One region of the Streptomyces sp. NPDC021224 genome, then DNA from elsewhere that is predicted to be linked to it. Evidence: riboswitches for the same ligand, from Rfam matches in the RefSeq annotation. Region 1 holds a riboswitch; each other region holds the start of a gene.

Evidence for each region. A riboswitch is a leader RNA that binds a small molecule or an ion and turns the genes downstream of it on or off. The one in region 1 is predicted to bind cobalamin.
Region 2: linked by a shared signal. The riboswitch ahead of ACH4PY_RS18060 (ribonucleoside-diphosphate reductase subunit alpha) and the one ahead of ACH4PY_RS30555 (CbtB-domain containing protein) in region 1 are both predicted to bind cobalamin.
Region 3: linked by a shared signal. The riboswitch ahead of ACH4PY_RS29220 (prenyltransferase/squalene oxidase repeat-containing protein) and the one ahead of ACH4PY_RS30555 (CbtB-domain containing protein) in region 1 are both predicted to bind cobalamin.
Region 4: linked by a shared signal. The riboswitch ahead of ACH4PY_RS26110 (cobalamin biosynthesis protein) and the one ahead of ACH4PY_RS30555 (CbtB-domain containing protein) in region 1 are both predicted to bind cobalamin.

What each region holds. Positions count from the first base shown of each region.
Region 1 is NZ_JBIRPW010000017.1:43,385-50,867, reverse strand. Features, by position in the region: gene ACH4PY_RS30570 (ABC transporter substrate-binding protein) at 1-1,149, opposite strand, end outside; gene ACH4PY_RS30565 (putative protein N(5)-glutamine methyltransferase) at 1,496-2,374, shown strand; gene ACH4PY_RS30560 (HoxN/HupN/NixA family nickel/cobalt transporter) at 2,436-3,506, opposite strand; cobalamin riboswitch at 3,718-3,859, shown strand; gene ACH4PY_RS30555 (CbtB-domain containing protein) at 3,895-4,110, shown strand; gene ACH4PY_RS30550 (CbtA family protein) at 4,174-5,034, shown strand; gene ACH4PY_RS30545 (hypothetical protein) at 5,031-5,834, shown strand; gene cobF (precorrin-6A synthase (deacetylating)) at 5,831-6,616, shown strand; gene ACH4PY_RS30535 (cobalt-precorrin-6A reductase) at 6,619-7,344, shown strand; gene ACH4PY_RS30530 (SPFH domain-containing protein) at 7,396-7,483, opposite strand, start outside.
Region 2 is NZ_JBIRPW010000006.1:334,869-342,351, forward strand. Features, by position in the region: gene ACH4PY_RS18055 (ribonucleotide-diphosphate reductase subunit beta) at 1-1,022, opposite strand, end outside; gene ACH4PY_RS18060 (ribonucleoside-diphosphate reductase subunit alpha) at 1,022-3,424, opposite strand; cobalamin riboswitch at 3,565-3,716, opposite strand; gene mctP (monocarboxylate uptake permease MctP) at 3,916-5,568, opposite strand; gene ACH4PY_RS18070 (DUF3311 domain-containing protein) at 5,565-5,822, opposite strand; gene ACH4PY_RS18075 (GntR family transcriptional regulator) at 5,967-6,737, opposite strand; gene ACH4PY_RS18080 (extracellular solute-binding protein) at 7,057-7,483, shown strand, end outside.
Region 3 is NZ_JBIRPW010000015.1:127,757-135,239, forward strand. Features, by position in the region: gene ACH4PY_RS29210 (potassium transporter Kup) at 1-1,712, shown strand, start outside; gene ACH4PY_RS29215 (MerR family transcriptional regulator) at 1,783-2,565, shown strand; cobalamin riboswitch at 2,800-2,878, opposite strand; cobalamin riboswitch at 2,974-3,121, shown strand; gene ACH4PY_RS29220 (prenyltransferase/squalene oxidase repeat-containing protein) at 3,230-6,865, shown strand; gene ACH4PY_RS29225 (hypothetical protein) at 6,862-7,483, shown strand, end outside.
Region 4 is NZ_JBIRPW010000011.1:209,477-216,959, forward strand. Features, by position in the region: gene cobN (cobaltochelatase subunit CobN) at 1-2,733, opposite strand, end outside; gene ACH4PY_RS26105 (cobyric acid synthase) at 2,730-4,211, opposite strand; gene ACH4PY_RS26110 (cobalamin biosynthesis protein) at 4,220-5,203, opposite strand; cobalamin riboswitch at 5,326-5,457, opposite strand; gene ACH4PY_RS26115 (hypothetical protein) at 5,599-5,811, opposite strand; gene ACH4PY_RS26120 (anion permease) at 5,833-7,050, opposite strand; gene ACH4PY_RS26125 (class II aldolase/adducin family protein) at 7,272-7,483, shown strand, end outside.

The sequences.
Region 1 (7,483 bases):
CTGCGCCTGCGACATCTGCACGAACTGCACCCCGGCGTCCTGGAAGGGCTTGAGGGCGCTGGGCATCTCACCGCCCCTGAGGGTCGGGACGGCCTGGTTGTCCTGCACGTAGCCGGACTTGTCGGTGAACCAGTCGATCCACGCGCGGGCGGCGGCCTTGTGCCGGGAGTGGATGTTCACCGCCTCCTGGTAGTCGGGCGCCACCGGGGTGCAGAACTTTCCGTCCTTCTGCGAGGGGAAGGGCATGTAGCCGATCTCGGACGGGTCCTTGCCCGCCTTCTTCGCCGCGTCCTGCATCTGGACGATCGCCCAGGACCCCAGCCACATGGTGCCGATCTTGCCGGTGGCCAGCAGGCTCTTGCTGTTCTCCCAGTTGGTGGTGGTCGGGTCCTGCTCGGAGAGCTTGCCGTGCACGATGTCGTACAGCAGCGTGTCGCCGGCGTTCAGGTCGCTGCCGGCCTTCCACGGGTCGGGGTCGTCGGCCGGCTCGTCGGTCGCCTTGGGGTCGCACGTGACGGCGCCCTGGACCTGCGTCCAGGCGGTCAGCGGCCAGCCGTCCTTGTAGTTGGTGTAGTACGGCGTCGCGCTCGTCGCGGACTTGATCGCCCGCAGGTCGGCCAGGAACGCGTCGGGCGTCTTCGGCCAGTCGGTGATCCCGGCCTGCTGCCACACGGTCTTGTTGTAGACGAAGCCGTCGGCGTTGGCGAAGTTGGCGATGCCGTAGACCTTGCCGCCGACGGTGGCCTTCTCGGTGAAGGTGTACTTCTTGCCCAGCTCCTCCGCCGTGCCGAGCGACGCGAAGAACTTCGGGTAGTCGGCGGTCTTGACGGCCGCCGGGATCATGAGCACGTCGCCGTAGTTCGACGTGTTCATACGGATCTTGACCTCGCCCTCGTAGTCCGTGATCCCCTCGAAGGTGACATGGACCTTGGGGTAGATCTTGTTGAACTGCGCGGCGTACTTCTTCATCGTGCCGTCCTGCACCAGGTCGGTGCGCTGGGTCAGGACCTTGACGTCCCCGGTGACCTTGGACGGATCGGTCGGCGAGGCGGCCGACTCGCCGCCGGACGACGAGCCTCCGCCACCGCAGGCCGTGGCCAGCAGCGCCATCACGGCGACCAGCGAACCGGCGAGTGCTGTGCGCTTCATCTGCTCCCTCTCCGTTTCCACGACGTCCGACCGAGTCCAGCGGGACGACGGCAACTTAAGCGATTCAGTTGCAGAACGACCGCACTATTGCATTGGGTTGTTGGCCGGTAAAGACGCTGATTCCGCGCTGATGCTCAACCGTTACATATCGATTCGGTGCCAACACCCGCCGGTGCTGGGGTAGGTTGGGCGCCGACCGGCGGCGAGGCCGCCGGCACGCGCCACGACTGGCAGGGGAGGTGGGACCGATCACCGCGCGTACGCACCGCACGTTCCCGCCGTCCGGCCGCGGCCCCGGGGCTTCCTGACCGGGTCCGCCGGCCGCCGCACCCGCCGAGAGGCCGCCATGCCGCACACCCCGGAATTCGCCGGACCCCTGTCCGTACCTCCCGTCCTTCCCGTACCGGGATCCGCGCCGGAATCCGGTACGGAATCCGCGCACGCCGCCGTCACCGCCCGCCTCAGGGCCGCGGGCTGCGTCTTCGCCGAGGACGAGGCCCGCATCATCCTGGACACCGCCGCCACCCCCGCCGAGGCCGCCGCGATGACCGCCGCGCGCGCCGCCGGGCGGCCGCTGGAACACGTCGTCGGCTGGGCCGAGTTCTGCGGTCTGCGGATCGAGGTCGGCGAAGGGGTGTTCGTGCCGCGGCGGCGCACCGAACTGCTGGTGCGCGAGGCCGTCGCGCTCGGCCGCGCCGCGTGCGCCGCGCGCGGGCGGTCGGTCGTGGTCGACCTGTGCTGCGGCTCCGGTGCGGTCGGCGCCGCACTCGCCGCGGCCCTGGGGCGTACCGAACTGCACGCCGCCGACCTCGACCCGGCCGCCGTCGCCTGCGCGGCGCGCAACGTCGCCGCCGTCGGCGGCCGGGTGCACCGCGGCGACCTGTTCGCGGCGCTGCCCGCGGCGCTGCGCGGCACGGTCGACGTGCTGGCCGCCAACGTGCCCTACGTGCCCACCGGCGCGGTCGCCCTGCTGCCGTCCGAGGCCCGCGACCACGAGGCCCGGCTCGCCCTCGACGGCGGGCCCGACGGCCTGGACGTGCTGCGCCGGGTCGCCGCGGAGGCCGCGCGATGGCTCGCCCCCGGCGGCTCCGTCCTGGTCGAGGCGGGCGAGCGGCAGGCAGCCGCGGCCGCCTGCGTCCTCACCGGCGGCGGCCTGTCGGCCCGTACCGTCACCGACGACGACCTCGGCGCGACGGTCCTCGTCGGCACCCGCCCCGCGTCCTAGACGGCGAAGGCCCGTACCCCCGCGCGAGGGGGTACGGGCCTTCGCCGTGACGGTGTGCGGGTCAGTCCGGCTGCTCGGCGGTGCGCAGCCCCGAGGACCACTTCTCCTCGATGTTGCCGAACTTCCACACCGCCACCGCGACCGCCCAGGTGGCGAAGAAGAGCCCGACGATCACGTAGCCGACGATGTTGAGGTCCAGGCCGCCGATCCAGTCCCAGAAGGCGCCGTGCAGACCGGCCTTGTCGCTGACCAGGCCCAGCAGTTCCACGGTGCCGATGATGAGGGCCACCGCGACCGACAGGCCGGTGATGGTGAGGTTGTAGTAGACCTTGCGGACCGGCTTGGAGAAGGCCCACTCGTAGGCGAAGTTCATGAACGAGCCGTCGATCGTGTCCAGCAGGCACATGCCCGCCGCGAAGAGCACCGGCAGGCACAGGATCGCGTACCACGGCAGGCCCGAGGCGGCGCCGGACCCGGCCAGCACCAGCAGGGCGATCTCGGTCGCGGTGTCGAAGCCCAGGCCGAAAAGCAGCCCCAGCGGGTACATCTGCCAGGGCTTGGTGATCGACTTCATCACCCGGCCGAGCAGCCGGTTCATGAACCCGCGGTTGTTCAGGTGCTCTTCGAGCGCCGCCTCGTCGAAGTGCCCGCCGCGCATCTGCCGGAAGACCTTCCAGATCCCGGCCAGGATCAGCAGGTTGATGATCGCGATGGCGTAGAGGAAGGTGCCGGACACGGTCGTGCCGATCCAGCCGGTGACGGTGTGCAGCTGCGAGTCGTCGTTCTGGACCGGGTCGGAGAGCGACTTGATGCCCAGCGACAGCAGTACGGCCAGTCCGAAGACGATGCTGGAGTGGCCCAGCGAGAACCAGAAGCCCACCGACAGCGGGCGCTTGCCCTCGTGCATGAGCTTGCGGGTGGTGTTGTCGATCGCCGCGATGTGGTCGGCGTCGAAGGCGTGCCGCATGCCGAGGGTGTACGCGGTCACGCCGATGCCGATGCCGAAGGACTTGGTGCCGACGCTGTAGTGCTCCGGCGCCACGATCGCCACCAGGGTGAACCAGCCGATCACATGGAGCGCGACGATGAACGCCGCCATGCCGCCGAGCCGGGTCCACTCCGCCCGGGTCATCGAGCTCCTCATCCGTCGCAGGCGCGATCCGGCAGGTGCCGGGGCCTCGGTGGTGCTGCTCATTCCTTCGTCCTCCGGGGAGCGGCCGGTGTGTCGCTAACCGCATCAGCGTACTAGTTGCGAACGATGTGCAATAGGCCGCCCGGCCCCCGGAGAGCTTGATCACATCGGCGGAACCCCTGGTGATCGCCGGTTCGCCCTGATTGACGCATGACAGAACGGAGCCCTACGCTCACCGGGTAAGTGATGACATGGGGAAGCCGGTGAGACTCCGGCACGGTCGCGCCACTGTGATCCCGCCGCCTTCGGGCGAGACGGGAAGTCAGATACCCGCTCATCACGACGCCCAGCAGACCAGGGACGCACGATCCCCGAAGGAGGGCTCATCTTGAGCAGCATTTCCCCCGCCCGCCCCGCCGCCACACCGGTCGTCCTGCCGGTCACCAAGGCTGCGGTCTGGCTCGTCGGCGCCACCGTCCTCGCACTGCTCGCCTACTACTTCATCGGCGTCGACCAGGGCGCCGTCTCCGTGTTCGGCAAGGACATGCACATCCACGAGTTCGTCCACGACGCCCGGCACTTCCTCGGCTTCCCCTGCCACTGACGGCAGCGGGCCCGCCCGCAAGCCCCCGCGTCCCCTGTCCCCCTTCACAACGGACAACTCGACATGGAAAAGAAACTCGTGCTGCGCGGCGTCCTCGCCGGCGCAGTCGCCGGGCTGCTCGCCTTCGTCTTCGCCCGCATCTTCGCCGAGCCGTACATCAGCAAGGCCATCGACTACGAGAGCGGCCGCGACGCCGCGCAGACCGCCCTCGACAAGGCCGCCGGGATCGCCCCCGAGGCCGCGGGCTCCGACCTGTTCAGCCGCACCGTCCAGGCGGACGTCGGCATCGGCGTCGGCATGGTCGTCTTCGGCATGGCCATGGGCGCGCTCCTCGCCGTCGCCTACACCGTCTGCCTCGGCCGGGTCGGCGGGCTGCGCGCCCGCAACCTCGCCCTGCTCGTCGCGGGCGGCGGCTTCCTCGGCATGTACCTGGTGCCGTTCCTCAAGTACCCGGCCAACCCGCCGGCCATCGGCCACGAGGAGACGATCAGGGCCCGCAGCGGCCTCTACCTGATCATGGTGGTGTGCTCGGTCGCCTTCCTCGTCGGCGCCGTCTGGCTGGGCCGCCGGCTCCAGGCGCGCTTCGGCAACTGGAACGCCACACTGCTGGCCGGTGCCGCGTTCGTCGTCGCCATCGGCGCGGTCATGCTGCTCCTGCCCTCGCTCGGACACCTGGGCTGGAACAAGGAGCACTACGGCGACCACGCCACCGAGACACCCCAGCCGCTCACCGACCCCAAGGGCGACATCGTCTTCCCCGGCTTCCCCGCCGACGTGCTGTTCGCCTTCCGCTTCTACTCCGTGGGCGCGCAACTCCTGCTGTGGTCCGCGCTCGGCCTGGTCTTCGCACCGCTCGCCGAACGCGTCCTGCGCCCCGCGACGGCAGCCGCGCCCGCCCGCGGGACGGCGCCGTCCCCCGCATGACAGCGCACGTACCGGGAACGGGGGACCAGGGCGCGGTGATCGACGAGATCACCGCGCTCGGGCCCTTCTTCGCGTTCACGACACACCCGGACCCGGCGGCGGACCCGGACCGCGCGGCGCCCGGCCCGGCGGTCGGCGCCGGGTCCGGCGAACCGGTGTGGCAGGCCCTCGACGGGCCCGCCGTCGCCGCCCGGGCCGAGGCCGTCCGGGCGTGGCTGGCCGCCGCGAGCGGGCGGCCGCCCGACGCCGTCGAGGCCCGCGTCGGCGCGTCCGTCGCCCACCTCGGCCTCGCCGCCCGCCTGGTGTCACCCGCCCTGGCCGCCGCCGTCCTGCACGGCGTGCTCCTGGACCACCGGCTCGCCGCCGTCCGCTGGCAGCCCGTCCTCGGCGGCCCCGCGCCCCTGTCGCTGCCCGCCGCTGCGCTGCGCGGCCCCGCCCTGCCGCCCGCGCCGCTCGCCGACGCCTTCGCCGCCCGGCTGCACGACGGCCCGCTCGCCGAACTCGCCGCGCTGCACGCCCCGCTCGGCGTCTCCCGGCACATCCTGCTGGGCAACACCGCGTCCGCCGTCAACGGCGCCGCGGCCATGATCGCCGGCGCCCGGCCCGACCTGGCCGCCGCCACCGCGCGGTTCGCCACCGCGCTGCTGGACCGCGCTCCGCTGCGTGCCCAGCGCGCCCGCACGCCCGCGGGGGCCTTCCGCCGCCGCAGCTGCTGCCTGATCTACCGCGCCGCCCCCGACCGCCGCGGCGCCCTGTGCGGCGACTGCGCCCTGCACCCCACCACGGACACCCGCCCATGAGACACGTGCACGTCATCGGCATCGGCGCGGGAGACCCCGCCCAGCTCACCCTCCAGGCCGTCGACGCCATCGGCCGCACCGACGTCTTCTTCCTGCTCGACAAGGGCGAGGAGAAGGCCGACCTGGCGGCCCTGCGCGAGCTGATCCTGCGGCGGCACGCGACCGGCCCGCACCGCGTCGTCACCGCCCGCGACCCCGACCGCGACCGCACCGCGCCCACCCCCGGCTACGCCCCCGCCGTCGACGACTGGCGCGCCCGCCGCGCCGCCCTCTACCGCCGGATGATCGCCGAGGAACTGCCCGACGGCGGCACCGGCGCCTTCCTGGTGTGGGGCGACCCGGCCCTCTACGACAGCACCCTGGCGATCCTCGACGACCTCCGCGGTGACGGCGGCCCCGCCTTCGAGTGGACGGTCGTGCCCGGCGTCAGCAGCGTCGCCGCCCTCACCGCCCGGCACCGCGTGACCCTCAACCAGGTCGGCGGCCCCGTCCACATCACCACCGGCCGCCGCCTCGCCGACCACGGCCTGCCGCCCGGCGCCGACGACGTGGTGGTGATGCTCGACGCCCGGCACGCCTTCACCGCGCTCACCGGCCAGGGCCTGCACATCTACTGGGGCGCCTACCTCGGCACCCCCGACGAGATCCTGCTGTCCGGCCCCCTCGACGCGGCGCTGGCCGAGCGCATCACCGCCGCCCGCACCGAGGCCCGCACCCGCAAGGGCTGGATCATGGACACCTACCTGCTGCGCAGGCCGCGCCCGCAGGCCGCGCCCCGCTGATGCTGCGGGTCCTCGTCCTGGGCGGCACAGGGGAAGCCCGGGAGCTGGCCGGACTGCTGGCCGCCGACCCGCGGCTGGAGGTCACCAGCTCGCTCGCCGGGCGCACCCCGCACCCGCACCTGCCCGCCGGGCAGGTCAGGTCCGGCGGCTTCGGCGGCGCCGACGGCCTGGCCCGCTGGCTGCGCGAGCACCGCACCGGCGCCGTCGTCGACGCCACCCACCCGTTCGCCGCCCGGATCAGCGCCCACGCCGCCCGCGCGGCCCGCACCGCGGGCGTACCGCTGCTGGCGCTGCGCAGGCCCGGATGGGCGGCCCGGCCGGGGGACCGGTGGCACTGGGCGGCGGACACCGCCGAGGCCGCGGCGCTGCTGCCCACGCTCGGGCGGCGCCCCTTCCTCACCACCGGCGCCGGTGAGCTGGCCGCCTTCGCCGCACTGCCGCTGCACTTCCTGGCCCGTACGGTCACGACCCCGCCCCCGCCGCTGCCCGCCCGCTGCGACCTGATCACCGCCCGCGGCCCCTTCACCCCCGACGGCGAGCGCGCCCTGCTGCGCGACCACGGCATCGACGTGCTCGTCACCAAGGACAGCGGCGGCCCCGCCGCCAAGCTCACCGCCGCCCGCGAGGCGGGCATCCCCGTCCTGGTCGTCCGCCGCCCGCCCCCGCCTCCCGGAGTCCCGGCCGTCACCACCGCGCGGGCCGCCGCCCGCTGGCTGCGCGCCCGCTGACCCGCCGCCGCCGCGCGGCGGGAGCGGCGGGCGGCGCCGGGTACGCGGGGCTCAGTCGATGTCGACCCGGCCGTTCGCCGCGTCCGGGCCCTTGCCGCGCACCTCGACCTCGGCCGACGGCCGGGCGGTTGGCGAGGCG
Region 2 (7,483 bases), on a different contig from region 1:
TCGAGCGCGACCGAGCCCTCCACCGCCACCTGGTAGGCGGAGGGCCGGCGCTCGAAGAAGTTGGTCAGCTCCTGCACGCCCTGCAGCTCCATGAAGGAGAAGGGGTTGCGGGAGCCGTACAGCGGCGGGAAGCCGAGGCGGGCGAGCCGCTGGTCGGCGACGCACTCCAGGTACTCGCGCATGGAGTCGGTGTTCATGCCCGGCAGCCCGTCGCCGCACAGGTCACGGGCGAACTGCAGCTCGGCCTCGACGGCCTCCCGCAGCATGTCCGTGATCTCCTGCTGCATCCGCTCGTCGAAGAGCGACGGGTCCTCCTTGCGCACCGTGTCGACGACGTCGAAGGCGAAGCTCATGTGCATCGTCTCGTCGCGGAAGACCCAGTTGGTGCCGGTCGCCAGGCCGTGCAGCAGCCCGCGCGAGCGGAACCAGTAGACGTACGCGAAGGCGCCGTAGAAGAACAGGCCCTCGATGCAGGCCGCGAAGCAGATCAGGTTGAGCAGGAAGTTGCGGCGGTCCTCGTGGGTCTCCAGGCTGTCGATCTTCTCGGCGCCCTGACCGTCGAAGTTCGCCATCCAGCGGAAGCAGAACTGCGCCTTCTCGCGGATCGACGGGATCTCCTCGACCGCGTCGAAGGCCGCGGCCCGGTCGGCCGGATCGGGCAGGTAGGTGTCCAGCAGCGTCAGGTAGAACTGGACGTGCACGGCCTCCTCGAAGAGCTGGCGGGACAGGTAGAGCCGCGCCTCGGGGGAGTTGATGTGCTTGTAGAGCGTCAGCACCAGGTTGTTGGAGACGATCGAGTCGCCCGTGGCGAAGAACGCCACCAGCCGGCCGATGAGGTGCTGCTCGCCCGGGGTGAGCTTGGCGAGGTCGGCGACGTCGGAGTGCAGATCGACCTCCTCCACCGTCCAGGTGTTCTTGATCGCGTCGCGGTAGCGCTCGTAGAAGTCCGGGTAGCGCATGGGCCGCAGGGTGAGTTCGAAGCCCGGGTCGAGCAGGTTCTTCGTGGGGGTGGTGCTGGTCATTACTGGCAGGCCTCGCAGGACTCGGGGTTTTCCAGGGAGCACGCGACGGCGTCGGCGGCCGCGGCGGCGGATGCGGGAGCGGGTACGGGGACGGAGGCGGGGGCGGAGCCCTGCGCGGCGCGGGCGATCCGGGTCGCCGGGCGCGAGCGCAGGTAGTACGTGGTCTTCAGGCCCTGCTTCCAGGCGTAGGCGTACATCGAGGAGAGCTTGCCGATGGTGGGCGTCTCCATGAACAGGTTCAGCGACTGGCTCTGGTCCAGGTACGGGGTGCGGGCCGCGGCCATGTCGATGAGGGCGCGCTGCGGCAGCTCCCACGCGGTGCGGTACAGCTCGCGCACCTCGGCCGGGATCCAGCTGAAGCCCTGGACGCTGCCGGAGGAGTCGCGCAGCGCCTCGCGGGTCTGCTCGTCCCACACGCCGAGCCGCTTGAGGTCGGCCACCAGGTAGGAGTTGACCTGGAGGAACTCGCCGGACAGCGTCTCGCGCTTGAAGAGGTTGGAGACCTGCGGCTCGATGCACTCGTAGGAGCCGGCGATCGAGGCGATGGTCGCGGTCGGGGCGATGGCCAGCAGCAGCGCGTTGCGCATGCCGTGCGCCGCGACGCGCTCGCGCAGCGCCGCCCAGCGCTCGGGCCACACGGTGGCGGTGTCGTAGTGGTCCGGGTGCAGCACGCCCGCGGCGGCCCGGGTCTCGGCCCAGGCGGGCAGCGGGCCGTGCCGCTCGGCGAGGTCGCAGGACGCCTCGTAGGCGGCCAGCATGACGCGCTCGGCGATCTTCGTGGACAGCGCGCGGGCCTCGGGGGAGGCGAAGGGCAGCCGCAGCTTGAAGAAGACGTCCTGGAGCCCCATCACGCCCAGGCCCACCGGCCGCCAGCGGGAGTTGGAGCGGCCCGCCTGCTCGGTCGGGTAGTAGTTGATGTCGACGACCCGGTCCAGGAACGTCACCGCGGTGTGCACGGTCTCGTCCAGCCGCGTCCAGTCGATGTCCCCGTCGGCGGTGACGAACGAGCTGAGGTTGACCGAGCCGAGGTTGCACACCGCCGTCTCGGAGTCGTCGGTGACCTCCAGGATCTCCGTGCACAGGTTGGACGAGTGCACGGTACGGCCGGGCAGCGCGGTCTGGTTGGCGGTGCGGTTGGCGGCGTCCTTGAACGTCATCCAGCCGTTGCCGGTCTGCGCGAGGGTGCGCATCATGCGGCCGTACAGCTCCCGGGCCGGGATGGTGCGCTGGGCGAGCCCGGCGGCCTCGGCGGCGCGGTAGGCGGCGTCGAAGTCGTCGCCCCACAGGTCGACGAGCTGCGGCACGTCGGCGGGCGAGAACAGCGACCAGGAGGCGTCCGCCTCGACCCGGCGCATGAACTCGTCCGGCACCCAGTGCGCCAGGTTCAGGTTGTGCGTACGCCGGGCGTCCTCACCGGTGTTGTCGCGCAGCTCCAGGAACTCCTCGACGTCCGCGTGCCAGGTCTCCAGGTAGACGGCGGCGGCGCCCTTGCGGCGACCGCCCTGGTTCACCGCCGCGACCGAGGCGTCCAGCGTCTTCAGGAACGGCACGATGCCGTTGGAGTGCCCGTTGGTGCCGCGGATGAGCGAACCGCGGGCGCGGATCCGGGAGAAGGGCAGGCCGATGCCGCCCGCGTGCTTGGAGAGCCGCGCCACCTGGTGGTAGCGGTCGTAGATCGAGTCCAGCTCGTCCAGCGGCGAGTCCAGCAGGTAGCACGACGACATCTGCGGGTGCCGCGTACCGGAGTTGAAGAGGGTGGGGGAGCTGGGCAGGTAGTCCAGCGCGCTCATCAGCCGGTAGAGCGCGGCCACCTCGTCCAGCGCCGGGGCGCTCTCGTCCTCGGCCAGCCCCGCGGCCACCCGCAGCATGAAGTGCTGCGGGGTCTCGATGACCTTGCGGGTCAGCGGGTGGCGCAGCAGGTAGCGGGTGTAAAGGGTGCGCAGGCCGAAGTAGCCGAAGCGGTCGTCGGCGCCCTCGGCGAGCGCGCGCTCGACCAGGGCGTCCAGCCGGGCCGCGTGCCGGGTGACGAAGTCGGCGGTGCGGTCGGCGACCAGGCCCTCGCGGTGCCCCACCGCGATCGAGGCCGTGAAGGACACCGCGCCCTGCGACGCGGCCTCCTCGGCGATCGTCACGGTCAGCAGCCGCGCCGCGAGCCGCGAGTACGCCGGGTCCTCCGAGATCAGCCCGGCCGCCGCCTCGGTGGCCAGCACCCGCAGCTCCGCCGTGTCCGCGGCCGCGCTGCGCCCCCGCAGCGCCGCACCGGCGACCCTGCCGGGGTCGGTGTCGGGAAGGTCGGTACACAGCTTCACGAGGGTACGCAGCAGGTCGCCGTTGTCGGGCGCACCGGTGGTGGTACCGGGGGTACCGGCGGGGGCTGCGGGGGCTTCTGGCGCGATGGTCACGGTGATGCGGTCTCCCTCGTGAGCGGCGGCGGCCACGCGGGGAGGGACGGAGGGGGCCGCGACCGCCCTGCGGGCATGCCGAGCCGCGTCCGCTGAGCCCACTCCACGAGGCCCGGACACAGCGGCGCCGCGGTCGGCCGACCGGGACGCCGTCTGCCGGCAGGCGATCGGGCTCCGCCGCCGTGCGCTTTTCTGCGCGTAAGCGCATGGGGGCACGGCAGCTCACCGTTGCGGGGCAGCGCCGGATTCGCACCGGCTTCCCCTGCGGGCAGCGGAGTTGAGCATACATCTAGTGCTGCCGCACTTGGACGGGGCTACATGTTGTGTCGCCGGGTACTCCGTGTGCGCCTGGGGCACGGGGAACTGCGCGAGCGACCTGCCACCGGCCGGTGGTCCGGCACGGACCGGGCTGCCCCTTCGGGCCGGTGACGACCCGCGCCCCCGGTGGGGGCTTGTCGCGCAGTTCCCCGCGCCCCTGAGGGGCGCGGGCCCTACGCCGGTTCGGGGAGGCCCGGGGAGACGGCCGGGTCGGGCGGCGTGGTGGGGCTGGGGATCTCCGGGGCGGACTGGGCGGTGTAGTCCGCCGGGGAGGTCTCGTCGGCGCCCGCAGGCGCCTTGAGGGCCCGCAGGACGACCGTCAGGACGATCGCGACGGCCGCGTTGAGCACGAACGCGGTCAGGCCGATGTAACCCTTCTCACCGATCCACGGGATCATGTCCGCGTTCCCGCCGAAGTGCGACTGCGACGGGCTGGACTGCTCGTAGGCCTTCCACGTGCCGTAGAACATGCCCGCCGCCCAGCCGGCGAGCAGGGCCCAGCGGTGGAACCAGCGGGTGAACAGGCCGCCCACGATGGCCGGAACGGTCTGCAGTATCCAGATGCCGCCCAGCAGCTGGAAGTTGATGGCGACGGTTTTGTCCATGGTGAGGACGAAGACCAGCGCGCCGACCTTGACCACGAGTGAGACGGCCTTGGAGACCGCGGTCTCCTGCGCGGGGGTGGCGTCCGGCTTGATGAGGTCCTTGTAGATGTTGCGGGTGAACAGGTTCGCCGCGGCGATGGACATGATGGCCGCGGGGACGAGCGCGCCGATGCCGATCGCGGCGAAGGCGACGCCCGCGAACCACGACGGGAAGATGTTCTCGAACAGCTGCGGGATGGCCAGCTGGTTGTTGTACTTCGGGTTGCCCGCGCCGACGCCGTCCGCGATGGCCATGAAGCCGAGCAGCGCCAGCAGGCCGAGCATGAGGGAGTACAGCGGCAGGATCGTGGTGTTGCGGCGGATGGTGTCGCGGCTCTTGCCGGACAGCACGGCGGTGATCGAGTGCGGGTAGAGGAAGAGGGCCATCGCCGAGCCCATCGCGAGCGTGGCGTACGCCCACTGGGCCTTCGGGCCGGTCACCAGGGAGCCGCGGGGGACGCCCTGCTTGTTCGTGACGGCGTAGGCGTCGCCGGCCTTGCGGAAGATGTCGTCGAAGCCGCCCAGTTTGTACGGGATGTAGATGATGGCGACCGCTATCACGATGTAGATCAGCGCGTCCTTGACGAACGCGATGAGCGCGGGCGCGCGCAGCCCGGAGGAGTACGTGTAGGCGGCGAGCACGCCGAAGGCGATGAGCAGCGGCAGGTCCTTGAGGAACCAGTTGGTGCCGTCGCTGCCGCCCACGCCCATGACGTCCAGGACGGCCTGGATGCCGACCAGTTGGAGGGCGATGTAGGGCATCGTGGCGATGATGCCGGTGATGGCGACGGCCACCGACAGGCTCTTGGAGCCGAACCGTCCGCGGATGAAGTCCGAGGAGGTGACGTAGCCGTGCCGGCGCGAGACCGACCACAGCCGCGGCAGGAAGAGGAAGACCAGCGGGTAGGTGATGATCGTGTAGGGCACCGCGAAGAAGCCCGCGGCGCCGCCCGCGAAGATCGCGGCGGGCACGGCGACGAAGGTGTACGCGGTGTACAGGTCGCCGCCGAGCAGGAACCAGGTCACCCAGGTTCCGAAACTGCGTCCGCCCAGGCCCCATTCGTCCAGGTGCAGCGGATTCGCGGCGCGCCGCCAGCGCGCGGCGAAGAAGCCGAGCACGGTGACGGCCAGGAAGAAGAAGATGAAGACGCCGAGCGCGACGCCGTTGACGCCGTCCTTCACGCGTCCTCACCCCCCTTGCGGGCGCGCTCCTCGCGCCGTACGAGCACGTAGGCGGTGAAGGTGAGCGCGGCCGCCACCGGCACCCAGGCCATCTGGTACCAGTAGAAGAACGGGATGCCGATGAAGGCCGGCGTCGTGCGGGCGTACGAGTCCACCCACAGCAGGGCGACGAACGGTGCGAGCAGGCACAGCGCGGCGACGACCCGGGTGGGGGTGACGACCGGTGGCCGTGGGTCCGGTGGTGCTTGTGACATGTGCTGGTGCTCCCGTCCCCTAGAGCAGCGTGTAATGGCCAGGAAATCTAGGGGAGGCTAGCGTCGGCAGTCACTACCCGTGCACGGATTCCTTCCCAGGTCAGCCGCGCGGGTGACCGGAAAGCACCGGTAGGGGCACCTGTGTCAGTCGGTCGGGCGGCTGAGGCGGGCCACGAACTTGTACCGGTCGCCGCGGTAGACCGAGCGCACCCACTCGACCGGTTCACCCGTGGTGTCGATCGAGTGCCGGGAGAGCATCAGCATCGGCAGGCCCACGTCGGTGCCCAGCAGTCCGGCCTCGCGCGGGGTCGCCAGCGACGTCTCGATGGTCTCCTCGGCCTCGGCGAGCCGGACGTCGTAGACCTCGGCCAGCGCGGTGTAGAGCGAGGTGTACTTGGCGAGGCTGCGGCGCAGCGCCGGGAAGCGCTTGGCGGACAGGTGGGTGGTCTCGATGGCCATCGGCTCGGAGTTGGCGAGCCGCAGCCGCTCGATGCGCAGCACGCGGCCGCCGGCCTTCATGTCCAGCAGTCCGGCGAGCCGGTCGTCGGCGGTGATGTAGCCGATGTCCAGCAGCTGGGAGGTGGGTTCGAGGCCCTGGGCGCGCATGTCCTCGGTGTAGGAGGTCAGTTGCAGCGCCTGCGAGACCTTGGGCTTGGCCACGAAGGTGCCCTTGCCCTGGATACGCTCCAGCCGGCCCTCGACGACGAGCTCCTGGAGGGCCTGCCGGACGGTGGTACGGGAGGTGTCGAACTCGGTGGCGAGGGTGCGTTCGGGCGGGACCGGGGTGCCGGGCGGCATGGTCTGGGTGATGTCCAGCAGATGGCGCTTGAGCCGGTAGTACTTGGGCACCCGTGCGGTACGGCCGGCGGTGCCGCCCGTCGTCGTCTCCGCACTGGTGACCGCGTCGCTCTCCATGACGTCTACTCCCGACTGCGCTCGTGCTGCCGTGGTCCGGCTCCTCCGTTGATCGCGGCTCACATGGTGGCACGCGCGGCTCCGCGGGAGAGAGGCGGCGGGGTCCTGGTCCCCCTCAGGTGTCGGTCCGATAACAGACCCGACGGGTGTTCTTATACACCCTTGACACCCCTAAAGGTCTAGGCCAAGCTCCCGGTACTGGTCTAAACCATTAACGACCAAATCCCAGACCCACGAGCAAGTATCGGACTCCGCGGCGTACGCGGAGTCCGGCATTTCCGGCGGTGGGGGGAGTTTCGGGCATCCTGAGGAGGGTGGCGTGAAGCGCAAGCTCATCGCGGCGATCGGCGTCGCGACCATGATCGTCGGTATCGCGGCATGTGGATCGGACAAGAAGGACGACAACAAGGCCTCGTCGTCGGGGGGCGACAAGGGGTCCAGCGCGTCGTCGATCACCGTCTGGCTGACGGTGGACGCGCAGCACAACTGGCCGGAACTGATCAAGACGGCTGACGACGCCCTCACCGCGAAGCACCCGGGTCTGAAGGTCAAGCACGAGTACTACGCCTGGCCGGACAAGAATGCCAAGCTGGACGCCGTGCTCGCCACCGACAAGGCGCCCGACGTCGTGGAGATGGGCAACTCCGAGATGGTGCCCTACATGGCCGAAGGCGCGTTCGCCGAGGTCGACCCGTCGAAGTTCGACAACTCCGCCCAGTGGCTGGACGCCCTCAAGCAGTCCGTCA
Region 3 (7,483 bases), on a different contig from region 1:
TCGTCTCGGTCACCTATGTGCTCCTGGCGATGCACGCCGACAACGACGGCGAGGGCGGCATCATGGCGCTGATCACCCTGTTGCAGCGGTGGAGGGCGCTACCGGGGCGGCGGGTGGCCGCCGTGCTGACCGGGCTCGGGATCTTCGGCGCGTCCCTGTTCTTCGGCGACAGCATGATCACCCCGGCGATCTCGGTGCTGTCGGCCGTCGAGGGGCTCAAGGTCGTCCAGCCGTCCCTGCACAGTGCGGTCGTGCCGATCACGGTGGCGATCATCGTGGCGCTCTTCCTGGTCCAGCGCCGGGGAACGGCGGCGGTGGGCCGCGTGTTCGGGCCGGTGATGGTGGTGTGGTTCACGGTCATCGCGGCCTGCGGGATCTCCGGCATCGCCGACCACCCGGGCATCCTGCGCGCGCTGTCGCCCGGCTACGCGCTGGGCTTCCTGTTCGGCCACTTCGGCACGGCCTTCTTCTCGCTGGCCGCCGTCGTGCTCGCCGTCACCGGAGCCGAGGCGCTCTACGCGGACATGGGCCACTTCGGCCGCCGCCCGATCACCCGGGCCTGGGTCTTCCTGGTCTTCCCGGCGTGCGTGCTGAGCTACTTCGGCCAGGGCGCCCTCATCCTCGCCGACCCGCACAACATCAGCAGCCCGTTCTTCCTGCTCGTGCCGCACTGGGGGCGGCTGCCGATGGTGTTCCTCGCCACGGCGGCCACCGTGATCGCCTCCCAGGCGGTCATCACCGGCGCGTACTCGGTCGCCTCGCAGGCCGCCCGGCTCGGCTACCTGCCGCGGCTGCGGATCGCCCACACCTCCGAGTCGGCCATCGGCCAGATCTACGTGCCGTGGATCAACTGGCTGCTGATGGCCTCGGTCCTCACCCTCGTCCTCGCCTTCCGCAGCGCGACCGCCCTGGCCTTCGCCTTCGGCATGGCGGTGACCGGCACGATCACCATCACCACGCTGCTGTTCTTCTACGTGGCCCGCGCCAGGTGGCACACCCCCGTGTGGCTGCTGTCCGCGGGCGCGGGCCTCCTGCTCGCCGTCGACCTGCTGTTCGTGGCGGCGAACCTGACCAAGCTCGTCCACGGCGCGTGGCTGCCCCTGCTGATCGGCGTCACCGCGTTCACCGTCATGACCACCTGGCAGCGCGGCCGCGAGATCGTCACCGCCGACCGGGCCCGGCGCGAGGGCCCGCTGCGGGAGTTCGTCGACGACCTGCGCGACCCGCGCTCACCGGTGCGCCAGGTCCCCGGCACCGCGGTCTTCCTCAACCGGGACCCGCGGACCACCCCGCTGGCCATGCGCGCCAACGTCGAGCACAACCACGTGCGGCACGCGCAGGTGGTGATCCTGTGCATCGAGACCGAGCCCGTGCCCCGGGTCACCCCCGACGAGCGGGTGCTCATCGACGACCTCGGCTACACCGACGACGGCATCATCCATGTCACCGCCCGGTACGGCTACATGGAGCGGCCCGACGTGCCCGGCGCGCTCGCGGTGCTCGATCCGGCCAGGACCGAAGGGCCGCTCGACCTCGACGGCGCCTCCTACTTCCTCTCCACGATCGAGCTGCACCGCGGCAAGGCGCCCACCATGAGCCCGTGGCGCAAACGGCTGTTCATCGCCACCTCCTACATCACCGCCGACGCCGCCGGGCATTTCGGCCTGCCCCGCGACCGCACGGTGATCATGGGCGCCAACATCGAGGTCTGACCGGCCCTCACCGCGTCCGCCCGGCCGCGGACTTGACCTTCGAGCCGGGTGGAAGGCCTACCGTCGCGGCATGGACGCGATGCGGATCTCCCAGCTGGCGCGGCGCTCCGGCGTCCCCGCCACCACACTGCGGTTCTACGAGCGCCAGGGCCTGCTGCCCGCCGAGCGCACCGGCGCCGGCTACCGGCTCTACCGCCAGGACGCGCTGGAGCGGCTGGCGTTCATCGGCGCCGCCAAGCAACTGGGCCTGCCGCTGGGGGAGATTGCCGAACTGCTTGCGGTGCGGGCGGGCGGCCGCTGCCGGGAGGTGAAGGCGGACCTGCGGCCGCGGATCGCCGCCCGGCTGGCCGCGGCCGAAAGCGCCGCGGCCGGGCTGCGCGACCTCGACGCGGCCCTGCGGGCGGCGATCGGGCACCTGGACGCGCTGCCGGACCGGGACGGCGGCTGCGACCCGCGGTGCGGTTTCCCCGCACCCGCCCGCCGCAAGCCGCCCGCGCCGGTCGCCGTGCGGCTGTCGCCGCGCGCCGGGGCCGCGGGCGCGCGGGAGCACGCCGGGGACCGGCGGACCGCCGCGGTCGCGTGCTCGCTGTCCGGCGGAGGCATGGCCGCGCGCGTCACCCGGTGGCGCCGCCTGCTCGCCGGGGCCGCCCGCGCCCCGCTGCCGGGCGGCCTGCGGCTGACCGTCCCCGCCGGACGGGCCGCCGCGCTCACCCGTCTGGCAGCGGCGGAACAGCGGTGCTGCCCCTTCTTCGACTTCCGCCTGCACCTGGACGGACCCCGGGCGCATCTGGAGGTCCGCGCCCCCGCCGAGGGCGCCGGTCTGCTCGCGGAGATCTTCGCCCCCGCCGTCTGAGGGAGCGGCACCGGCCGGGGCCGCGGTGGCGAGCAGCATCGTGCCCGCGGCGAGCGGGAGGGCGACGAGGGCGGTACGGGACCGGTGCGCGAGAGTGCGCATGCTCATGCGAAGTGCTCCTGGGGGTGGGGGCGCCGCACGTCCCGGCCCGAGGGCCCGTCACGGCCGCCCGGAGCAGAGGCGGTCGCCGCCCGGTCGCGTGGTCGGGCTTCCGCAGGTACAGCGTCGCCGGGCGGGTGATCGGGCTCGGGCGGACCCTGCGGCCCACCCCTACCGTTGCGCGTCAGCCCCGGGTTCCGACCGGGTTCCCCCTGCGCGGCGACTCGCGGAGGACAGGCCGACGGCGCCGCCCGGCAGAAGAGGGCGTCCGGGCGCCGGGCACGTGGTGAAGGCAACGGTGCGCGACGTTGACGTCACAGCACCTCGCGTGATGCCATGAAACGCATTTCCGATTCAGCAGCCAGGGGAAGCCGGTCCGAGTCCGGCGCTGACCCGCAACCGTAGGCCCTCCCCCGGAGGGCGAGCCGGAACACCTGCGCTGGACGAACGTCAGAACGCCGTCGAGGACTGCGGCACGGACGACCGGGCCGGCGCGCGCGAGTGTGCCGTCGCCCGCGCCTTCCGCGGTCCGCCGTCCTCGCCGGGCCGACCTGGGGGGCCACCCGTGCTTCACAACCTCCGGCGACGCGGCAGTGGACTGCCGCGTGCCGCCGTCCTGTCCACCGCCGCGGTGGCGCTGTTCGGCGCCGCCGGCCTCGTCCCGTTCGCGGGCACCGCGCAGGCCGACCCGATCGGCGACTGCACGCCGACGACCGGCGCGATCGTCGCGGTCGACTACGGGCACTGGGACGGCCCGGTGCTGCGCGGGTGCGACGCACACCCCACCACGGGCATGAACCTGCTGCACAACGGTGGGTTCAGCACGGCCGGTACGGCGCACGACGGCCCCGACTCCATCTGCCGGATCGGCAACGACGGCTACGACGGCGGCACCCCCCACCCCACGCCCGCCGACGAGACGTGCGCGGTCACGCCCCCCGCGAACGCCTACTGGTCCTTCTGGATCGCCCCCGCGGGCCAGGACACCTGGGTGTACAGCCCGCTCGGGGTGTCCGAGGACCACCCGGCGGACGGCGAGGTCGAGGCCTGGGTCTTCGGCGCGACCGGCACCGGCGGACCCTCCTTCACCCCGGCCTCGGTACGCGCGCCGGGCGGCCCGGCGACCACCTCCCCGGGCGGTCCGCCGCCCACGACCTCCGCCGACGTGCCGGCCGCCGCCGCCTGGCTCGTGGGCCGGCTCACCGACGGCGACCACGTCGCCGACGGCTCGGGCACCGTCGATTACGCCGCCTCCGTCCGGATCGGGCTCGCGCTCGCCGCGACCGGGGGACAGGACGGCGCGCTGCGGGCGATCGACGCCTACCTGGCCGCGCACGCCGACGCCTACCTGCTGCCCGACGCCGGCGACACCGTGCCGCGCTCGACCGCCGTCGCCGACCTCGCGCTGCTCACCGAGGTCCTGGGCGGCGACCCGACCCACGTCGGGGGCCGCGACCTGCTCGCCGACCTCACCGACCACGTGTGCACGGCCGTCGCGGGAAGCCTCGGCAACTGCACCGCCCCCGGCGACTTCTACGGCGCCACCTCTCCCGACACCCAGGCCCTCGCGCTGCTCGCGCTGTCGCGCGGCGGCGTCACCCCGCCCGCCGCGGCCGTGGACCGGCTCACCGGCATGCAGTGCGCGGACGGCGGTTTCTCCGGCTCGATGCCGGCGCCGGGCGGCCGCTGCGACTCCGACCCCGCCACCACCGCCGAGGCAGTCCTCGCCCTCAAGGGCCTGACCGGCACCGCGGACGCCGTCGCCGCCGCCTCGGCGTACCTGGTCACGACGCAGTCCGCGGACGGCGGTTACCCCGCCGCCGACGGCGCCCCCGCCGGTGACACCTCGACCACCGCCGCCGCCGCCCAGGCGCTGGGCCTGCTCGGCCGCACCGACGAGGCCGCCACCGCGCGCGGCTGGCTGGCGGCCCGGCAGACCGACGCCGGCGGCTTCACCGGCGACCCCTCCGGCACCGACCCGGACCTCTACCCGTCCACCGCCGCCACCCTCGCCGTGACCGGCAGCGACCTGGCGACGCTGACCCACCACCTCACCACGGCCACGCCCACCACCACGTGGCCGACCCCCTCGGCGAGCACCACGGGCACCCCGAGCGCCACCCCCACGGTGACGCAGACCCCGGCCCCGGCCCGGCCCGACCTGGCCAAGGGCGTCGCCTATCTCGTCAACCGTGACAACCTCGTCGGCGGCCACTACTACGAGTCCGCCCCCGGCAGCGGTTTCGCCGACTTCGGCCTCACCATCGACGGCCTGTTCGCGCTGTCCGCCGCGGGCGGCGCCGACGACACGCTCGCCGGTGTCACCGGCTTCCTCCAGCACGGCAAGGACGCCTCCGGGCGCGACATCGACGGCTGGACACTCGTCGGCACGGCCTCCGCGCAGGGCGGCTCGCTCGCCAAGGAGGCCGTCGCCGCCGAGGTCACCGGCTCCGACCCGCGCTCCTTCGGCGGGCACGACCTGATCGCCGCCCTGGAGGGCACGATCTGCACGGCCGCCGACCCGTCCGCGGGCTGCGCGGCCAAGGGCAACTACGCCTACGCCACGTCCGTCGTCGCACAGTCTCTCGGCGTCATCGCCCAGTTGCGGGCGGGTGACACCGCCTCCGCGGCCGGACCGATCGCCTACCTGGAGAGCTTGCAGAACGCGGACGGCTCCTGGCCCGGCATCCTCCCCGCCAAGGGCGACAAGGAGGTCGACAGCACGGCGACGGCCATGATGGCCCTCGACCTCGCACCCGGGACGGACGCCGCGGACGCGGTGACCCGGGCCGCGTCGTGGCTGGCCGCCCAGCAGCTCACGGACGGCGGCTTCCCGGGTGCCGCCGGGGACTCCGCCAACTCCGCCGCGCTCGCGATCCAGGGCCTGGCCCTGCAGGGCACCCGGTACGCCGGGCAGATCGCCGCGGCCCGCGCCTTCCTGGCGGGTCAACAGAACAGGGACGGCGGCTTCCGGGCCGGCGCCGACACCGGCCAGGAGGAGTCGGACCTGCGCGCCTCGACCCAGGCGGTGGGCGGCGCCGGGGGGACGTCCCTCGGCCGGCTGCTGCGTGACGTCGGGGACCAGAAGGCCGCGGCGGCCGGGTCGGCGTACCTGGTGGCGCAGCTCAAGGGCGGCGACCACCTCGCCAACGACTACGGTCCCGACTACGGCCAGACCGCCGACCTCGCCCTCGCCCTCGCCTCCACCGGCGGCCAGGACAAGGCCCTGACCGCGGTCACGGGCTACCTCGCCGGCCACGTCGCCGACTACGCCGACCCGGCAGGCACGTCCGCCTACCCGGGCCCGTACAGCGGCGCGGCCGCCAAACTCGCCCTGCTCGCCGAGGTCATGGGCCAGGACCCGCGCGCGTTCGGCGGCTTCGACCTGCTCACCACCCTCACCGCCCACCTGTGCACCGCGGCGGCCTCGGACGGCAGCTGCACCGCGCCCGGCGACTTCGGTCAGGCCTACTCCACGGTCTCGCAGGCCCTCGGTGTGATCGCCCTCTCCCGCGGCGGCGTCACCGTGCCGTCCGCGGCGGCGGACCGGCTGCTCCAGCTCCAGTGCGCGGACGGCGGCTTCTCCTCGCCGCTCCTCGCACCCGGCGCCGAGTGCACCTCCGACGTGGACACCACCGGCTACGCGGCCCAGGCCCTCGCCCTGCTGCCCGACCACGCCGACGCCCTCGCCAAGGCGCGCGCCTACCTCGTCAAGGCGCAGCAGAAGAACGGCGGTTACCAGGGCGCCGCGGGCCTGAGCAGCAACTCCACGGCGCTCGCCGTGCAGGCGCTGCTCGCCACCGACAAGGTCCGGCCCGAACAGGCCCGCACCGGGCAGGAGTTCCTGCTCGTCGCGCAGAACAAGGACGGCGGCTTCCGCGTCACCGACGCCGCCGGGGACTCCGACGTCCGCTCCACCACCCAGGCGGTCCCGGCCCTGGCCGGCACCCCGCTGACCACCCTCACCCACGCGCTCGCGCACATCACCCCGTCGGGCGGCGACCACGCCTCCGGCGGCACGGACGGCGGTACCGACGGCGGCACGCAGGCCGACGGCTCCGGCGGCGGCTCCCTCGCCGCGACCGGTACGAGCGTGCTCGCGGCGGCGGGCCTGGCCGCGCTGCTGCTCGCGGCGGGCGGCGTGCTCACCGGCGTGCGGCGCAGGAACGCGGCGGCGCGTCAGCCGGGGAGCCACCGATGAGCCCGGCACAGCGGGCCCGCACCCTCGTACCGCGTCTGCTCGCCGTCCTCGGTCTGCTCGCCGCCCTCGTCGGAGGCGGGCTGACCATGGGCGCGGCCCCCGCGTCCGCCACCGCGCAGCCCATGAGCGCGTGCACGACCACCAAGGGTGTCGTCCTCGCGGTGGACTTCCGCAAGTGGGGCGGCCCGCTGCTGCGCTCGTGCGGCACCACACCCACGACCGGCTACGCCCTGCTCAACCAGGGCGGTTGGGCCACCACCGGTACGCAGCACGACGGCCCGGCCTTCGTCTGCCGTATCGGCTACTCCGGGTACAAGGGCGGCACGCAGTACCCGACGCCCAAGGACGAGGCGTGCGTGGTGACCCCGCCGACCACCGCGTACTGGTCCTACTGGTACGCCGGCCCGGGGCAGAGCACCTGGTCCTACGGCCGGCTGGGCGCCGCCGGCTACCACCCCGGACCCGGCAGCGTCGAGCTGTGGACTTTCGGGGCCACCGACAGCGCGGGCACCGAGGGCCGCCCCGCCTTCTCGCCGGACACGGTACGGGCGCACAACACCACACCGGGCGGCACGAAGACCTCCGCCCCGGCCAAGCCGAAGCCGAAGCCCAAGCCGA
Region 4 (7,483 bases), on a different contig from region 1:
GACCTCGAAGCCGGTGACGCGGCGCGAGGCGTCGTCCCACACCGGGCGGCAGCCCAGCAGCGCGAGGATCTCGGCGATGTCGTCCCCTTGCGTGCGCATGCAGGAGGTGCCCCACACCGTCAGGCCCACCGACTTTGGGTAGGCGCCGTGGTCGGCGAGATGCCGGGCGAGCAGCGACTCGGCGAGCGCGGAGCCGACGTCCCACGACAACCGGGACGGGATCGCCTTGGGGTCGACGGAGTAGAAGTTCCGCCCGGTCGGCAGCACGTTGACCAGGCCGCGGGTGGGGGAGCCGGAGGGGCCCGCGGGCACGTAACCGCCGCGCAGGGCCCGCAGGATGTGGCCCAGCTCGTCACTGGTGCGCTCCAGCCGCGGCACGACCTCGGTGGCGGCGAAGTCCAGCACCCGCAACGCTGCCGGGACTTCGGCGCCCAGCACCTCGCGTACGGTCGCGGCCGCGGCCTGCGGTGCCCAGCCGCGTGCCTCCATCGTCTCGGCGAGCCGCCGCGCGACCTGCTCCAGCAGGTCCACCGCGTCGGACGCGGTACGCGCCGGGCCGTCCGCGAGGGACGTCAACGCGGCCGGTACGGCGAGGGGTTCGCCGGGCGCGGCCAGCAACTCCTTCTCCACCAGCCCGACATGCTCGGCGAGAGCGGCCCGCAGGCCCGGCAGCGCGCCGCCCCTGCCGCCCCACACCTGGGCCGAACGCAGGACCGCCAGCACGAGGTTGACGCGCGCCTCGGCGAGCGGGCCCGCGCCCAGGATGTGCAGGCCGTCGCGGATCTGGACGTCCTTGATCTCGCACAGCCAGCCGTCGACGTGCAGCACGAAGTCGTCGAAGTCGTCCTCGCCGGGCTGCTCGTCGACGTGCAGGTCGCGGTGCAGCTCGGCGGCCCGCACCAGTTCCCAGATCCGGCCGCGGATCGCCGGGGCCTTCGCCGGGTCGAGATCGCTCACCAGGGCGTACTCGTCGAGGAGTTGCTCCAGCTTGGCGAGGTCGCCGTAGCTGTCCGCGCGCGCCATCGGCGGCACCAGGTGGTCCACGACGGTCGCGTGGCCGCGCCGCTTGGCCTGCGTGCCCTCGCCCGGGTCGTTGACGATGAAGGGGTAGACGAGCGGGATCTCGCCCAGCACCGCGTCCGGCGCGCATCCGGCGGACAGGCCGAGGCCCTTGCCGGGCAGCCACTCCAGCGTGCCGTGCTTGCCCAGGTGCACGATCGCGTCGGCGCCGAGGGTGTGGTCGAGCCAGCGGTACGCGGCCAGGTAGTGGTGCGACGGCGGCATGTCGGGGTCGTGGTAGATCGCGATCGGGTTCTCCCCGAAGCCGCGCGGCGGCTGGATGAGCACCACCACGTTGCCGAAGCGCAGCGACGCCAGCACGATGTCGTCGCCGTCCACGTAGAGCGAGCCCGGCGGTTCGCCCCAGTGCTCCAGCATCGACGCGCGCAGGCCCTCGTCCAGCCGGGCGAACCAGCCGCGGTAGTCGGCGAGCGGCACCCGGGCCGGGGCGGCGGCGAGCTGCTCCTCGGTCAGCCACTCCACGTCGTGCCCGCCGGCGGCGATCAGCCGGTGGATCAACTCGTCCCCGTCCTCGGGGTGTTCACCGGTGTCGTAACCGGCCGCCCGCAGTTCCCCGAGCAGCCGCACGGCGGAGGCGGGGGTGTCCAGGCCCACCGCGTTGCCGACCCGGGAGTGCTTGGTCGGGTAGGCGGTGAAGACCAGCGCGATCTTCTTGTCCGCGTTCGGTACGTGCCGCAGGGCCGCGTACCGGACGGCGATGCCCGCGACCCGCGCGGCCCGCTCCGGATCGGCGACGTACACCGGCACGTCGCCCTCGCCGCTCTCCTTGAACGAGAACGGCACGGTGATCAGCCGCCCGTCGAACTCCGGGATCGCCACCTGCATCGCCGCGTCCATCGGCGACAGCGCCGCGTCCGACTCCTGCCACGCCTTGCGCGAGGAGGTCAGGCACAGGCCCTGGAGCACGGGCACGTCGAGCCCGGCGAGCGCGCCGATGTCCCACGCCTCGTCGTCACCGCCCGCCGACGCGTCCGCCGCGACCGTGCCGCCGGACGCCAGCACCGTCGCCACGATCGCGTCCGCCCGGCCCAGCAGCGCGAAGAGCTCCGGATCCGCGCCGCGCAGCGAACCGCAGTACACCGGAAGGGCGTTGGCGCCGCGCGCCTCCACCGCCGCGCACAGGGTGTCCACGAAGGCGGTGTTGCCGGACAGTTCGTGCGCCCGGTAGAAGAGCACCGCCACCGTGGGGCGCGCCGGGTCGTGCCCGCCGTCCTCGCCGTGCACCCCGAACTGCGGCATGGCACGCGGCGGTTCAAAACCCTCGCCGCTCATCAGCACCGTGTCGGACAGGAAGCGCGCCAGCTCCGCCAGGTTCGCCGGGCCGCCCTCCACGAGGTAGCGCAGCGCCTCCGCGACGACGCCCGCGGGCACCGTCGAGAGCGCCATCAGCTCCGCGTCCGGCACGTTCTCGCCGCCCAGCAGCACCGACGGCACCCCGGACGCGGCGACGACCGCGAGCCCCTCCTCCCACGCCCGGCGCCCGCCCAGCAGCCGCACCACGACGAGGTCGGCGCCCGCGAGCAGCCCGGGAAGACCGGTGTCCGGATCCACCCGGGAGGGGTTGGCGATGCGGTAGTCGGCCGCCCCGCCGGTGGCGGCGCGGGCCGCGAGCAGGTCGGTGTCGGCGGTGGACAGCAGCAGAACGGTCGTCATGGTGCCCCCGGTGGGACGAAGGGGAGGCCGGCCGGAGCGCCGCCCTCGATGAGCCGCAGCAGCGCGGTGGTGTCCAGGTGCTCGGCGACCAGGTCGGCGAGCCGGTCGAGCTGCGCCTCGCGCAGCGCCGCGAAGTCGGTGTCCGGCGCGGGCACGAAGGAGCGGCCCGCGACGTGCGCGACCTCGCGCAGGAAGGCCCGGCGGAAGCCGTCGGATTCGAGCGAGCCGTGCCAGTGCGTGCCCCACACCGCGCCCACCCGCAGCCCGTCGAGGAACGGCTCGCCCCCGGCGCCGAGTTCGGCCACCCCGTGGTGGATCTCGTAGCCCTCGACGGGCTCGCCGTACGCCGAACCGGCGGGCCGGGCCAGCGTCTTGGCGGCGGCGAAGCGGATCCGGGCGGGCAGCAGTCCGAGGCCGCGGACCGTACCGGCCTTCGACTCGACGTCGTCCTCGATGCGTTCGGCGAGGATCTGGAAGCCGCCGCAGATGCCCAGCACCGGGCGGCCCGCCGCCGCGCGGCGCTCCACCGCCGCCGCCAGGCCCCGCCCGCGCAGCCACTCCAGCGCCCGCACGGTGCCGCGGGTGCCCGGCAGCACCACCAGGTCGGCGGCGGCCACCTCCGTGGGCCGGTCGGTGAAGCGCACCTCCACACCGGGCTCGGCGGCGAGCGCGTCCAGGTCCGTGAAGTTCGACATCAGCGGCAGCGGCACGACCGCGACCCGCAGCGTTTCGTGCCCGTACGGCTCGCCCGCCGCGTGCTCGCGGACGTGCAGGCCGTCCTCCTCGTCGATGTCCAGGCCGCGCGCGTACGGCAGCACGCCCAGCGTCGGGCGGCCGGTCAGCCCGCGCAGCATCTCCAGGCCCGGCTCCAGCAGCGTCACGTCGCCCCGGAACTTGTTCACCACGTAGCCCGCGACGAGCGCCTGCTCCTCGGGCGGCAGCAGCGCGGTCGTGCCGAAGAACGCGGCGAAGACGCCGCCTCGGTCGATGTCGCCCACCAGCAGCGCGGGCAGCCCCGCGCGGCGCGCCAGGCCCAGGTTGACGATGTCGGTACGCCGCAGGTTGATCTCCGCGGGGCTCCCGGCGCCCTCGCAGATCACCGCGTCGTACGAACGCCCCAGCTGCGCCAGGCAGTCGGCGACGACGTCCACCAGCCCGCCCTGGAAACCGCCGGCACCGTGGTAGCCGCGGGCCGACATCTCGCCCACCGGCTTCCCCAGCAGCACCACCTGGCTGCTGCGGTCGCCACCCGGCTTGAGCAGCACCGGGTTCATCAGCGCGGACGGCTCCACGCGCGCCGCCTGCGCCTGCACGGCCTGCGCCCGCCCGATCTCCGCGCCGTCCCGCGTGACGAAGGAGTTGAGCGACATGTTCTGCCCCTTGAACGGGGCGACCCGCAGGCCCTGCCGCACCAGGAAGCGGCATATCCCCGCGGTGACCACGCTCTTGCCCGCGTCGGACGCGGTCCCGGCGACCATGAGACCCCTCACGACGCCTCCCCCCGGCGGCGACGGCCGGACGGCGGGCCGCCGCCGTCGCCGTCTCCGGTCAGCAGCGACGGCAGCACGCTCACCGCGACGGCCAGCGCCGACACCCGGCGGGACAGGGCGATCGCCCGTTCGATGTCCGCCACCGCCGGGGGCGGGAACTCGGCACCCAGCACCGCGCGGTGCTCGGTGCGGCCCGCGTACGAGAGGGTGCCGCCCAGCCGGACACGGAGGGCACCGGCGAAGGCGGCCTCCACCGGGCCCGCGTTGGGGCTCGGGTGGGCGGCGGCGTCACGCCGCCAGGTGCGCCGGGCGTCGCGCGGGTGCGGGCCCGCGAGGACGGCGAGCGCCGCGGTGAGGCGGGCGCCGGGCCATCCCACCACGTCGTCGAGCCGGGCCGAGGCCCAGCCGAACCGGAGGTGGCGCGGGGAGCGGTGGCCCACCATCGCGTCCAGCGTGTTGGCGGCGCGGAATCCGGCGAGCCCGGCGGGACCTGCGGCCGCGCCCCACACCAGGGCGCCGACGACCGCGTCCGAGGTGTTCTCGGCGACGGACTCGACGACCGCGCGGGCGATCCCGGCGGCGTCCAGGTGCTGCGGGTCGCGCCCGCACAGGTGCGGCAGCCGGGCCCGTGCCGCGTCGAGGTCCCCGGCTTCCAGCGCGGCGCCGATCGCGCGCGCCTCGCGCGCCAGCGAGGTGCCGCCGAGGACGGCCCAGGTGCAGGCCGCGGCCAGCGCGGTGGAGGCCGCGGGGGAGCGGCGGGCGGCACGCGCGGCGAGCCCGGCGGCGGAGGCGGCGGCCCCGGCGCACAGCGCCGTGTACAGGGCGCCGGTGAGTCGGTCGTCGCGCCACAGCCGGCGCTCCAGCGCTCCCGCCGCGCGCCCGAAGGCCGCGACCGGGTGGCCGCGGCGCGGGTCGCCCGCGACGAGATCGCCGAGGAAGCCGAGTGCGGCGCCGTACGCGTAGGTGCGGTCGGCACGCATGGCTCAGACCGCCGTCACACCTCGCGGGGCGGTGGCGGTGGGAGGGGGTGGGGGAGTGGCGCCGGGCATGGCTGTTGTCCTCACTCAGGGTCCGCGCCCTGGTTCGACGTGACCGGCGGTGAGAGTCTCCTGGCTCCCGGATCTACGCACTCCCGGGTCTTCCAGCCGGTGAACCGGCCGTGACGTACGGGTTCGGGAGTGCACTCCCCGGTGACAGTGGCGGGACCGCGCCGGATTCGCACCGGACTTCCTCTCCTGCCGCCGTTATGGCATCCGGCAGTCCACCACGCCCGCAACGACCGCGTCAACCTGCCCCTGACCTGCGGCGACGGAGTGTGGTGAGGTCCACACCCCGTCGCGGAAGAGAGCCGGACGGCGCCGGCGGGCAGGGGGCGCTACTTGGCGACGATGAGCCAGATGCCCCACGCGACCGCCGCCGCGCACGCGGCGAAGCACACGTACGCGCCGCCGCGCGCGGCCACGCCGCCGGGCCCGGCCGCGGGCCGGGACAGGCCGACCACGCCGAGGGTGAAGACGCCGACCAGGCCGACGGTGGACAGCAGGGTGACGACCAGGACAGTGCCGAGGGCGTGCCAGTCGATGCTCATGAGGGCTCCTTCGGACCGGGGTCAGACCGTCGCGGTGGGGGCGGGTGCCGGGCTGCCGGCCGGCGGCGGGATCACGGCGGCGATGGCCGCGGTGACCGCGCCCTGCGGCTCGGCGGCACCGGCGGTGTCACCGCCGACCTCGTCGTTGACGTTGGCGTGCGTGACGGGCCTGCGGCGCGCCGCCGTACGGATCGCGGCGCACACCGCGAGTCCGAGCACGGCGACCGCGGCCACACCCCAGTTGCCCTGGTCGGCCAGCAGCGCGGCGCCCGCGCCGACCAGCCCGGCCGCGGGGAGCGTCAGCGCCCACGCGGCGACCATCCGCCCCGCGGTGCTCCAGCGCACCACCGCGCCGCTGCGGCCCAGCCCCGCGCCCATGACCGAGCCGGAGCACACCTGCGTGGTGGACAGCGCGAAGCCCAGGTGCGAGGAGGCCAGGATGGTGGCGGCGGCGCCGGTCTGCGCCGCGAAGCCCTGCTGCGGCTGGATGTCGGTGAGGCCCTTGCCCATCGTGCGGATGATCCGCCAGCCGCCGATGTACGTGCCCAGCGCGATGGCCGCGCCCGCCGAGACGATGACCCACAGCGGCGGGTCGGAGTGCGGGGCGACGACACCGCCGGTGATGAGCGCGAGAGTGATCACGCCCATCGTCTTCTGCGCGTCGTTGGTGCCGTGCGCGAGCGAGACGAGCCCGGCCGAGGCGATCTGCCCGGCGCGGTAGCCCTTCGCCGTCGCCCGCGGGTCGGCCTTGCGGTCCAGCCGGTAGCTCAGCCGCGTCGCGGCGAAGGCGGCGAGGCCCGCCACGAAGGGGGCGGCGAGCGCCGGTATCAGGACCTTCATGACCACGGCGTCGCCGTGCACGCCGTGCCGTCCGACCGCGACCAGCGTCGCGCCGATCAGTCCGCCGAACAGCGCGTGCGAGGAGCTGGAGGGCAGCCCGGCCAGCCAGGTCAGCATGTTCCAGACGATCGCGCCGACCAGCGCCGCGAAGATCATCTGCGGTCTGACGCCGGCGGACTCGTCGATGATGCCGCCGGAGATGGTCTTGGCGACCTCGACGGACAGGAAGGCCCCGACGAGGTTCAGCGCGGCGGACATGGCCACCGCCGTCTTGGGCTTGAGGGCGCCGGTCGAGATGGTCGTGGCCATCGCGTTCGCGGTGTCGTGGAAACCGTTCGTGAAATCGAACGCGAGAGCGGTGGCGATGACGATTCCGATCAGGAGCGTCATGTGTTCCATGGACCCAGGCAATCGTTCGATCGGACAGTGGCGAGCCGACCGTACGGACCGTTCATGAACGGGAGGTGAACTGGTAGGGGACTCGTGGTGCCAACATGACAGGACGATGAATGGAATGCCAAGGGTGATCGTCCTCACGGTATACAAAGCGTGCTACAACTGTGCGGGCGCGGGGCCGGTGACAATGTCCGTGCCGGGCCTCGGCAACGGAAGGGATCACCGTGCGGGACGCTGTCGCTGAAGCATGGGAAGAGGTCGTCGCCACGGCCCGCCGCAGCGTCGCCGACGGGCTCGTCGTCGGCACCTCCGGCAACGTCTCCGTACGCGTCGGAGAACGCGTCGTCGTGACGCCCACGGGCGTGCCGTACGACCGGCTGCGCCCCGCCGACGCGGTCGCCGTCGAACTCGACGGGCGCCAGGTGCGCGGCGACCT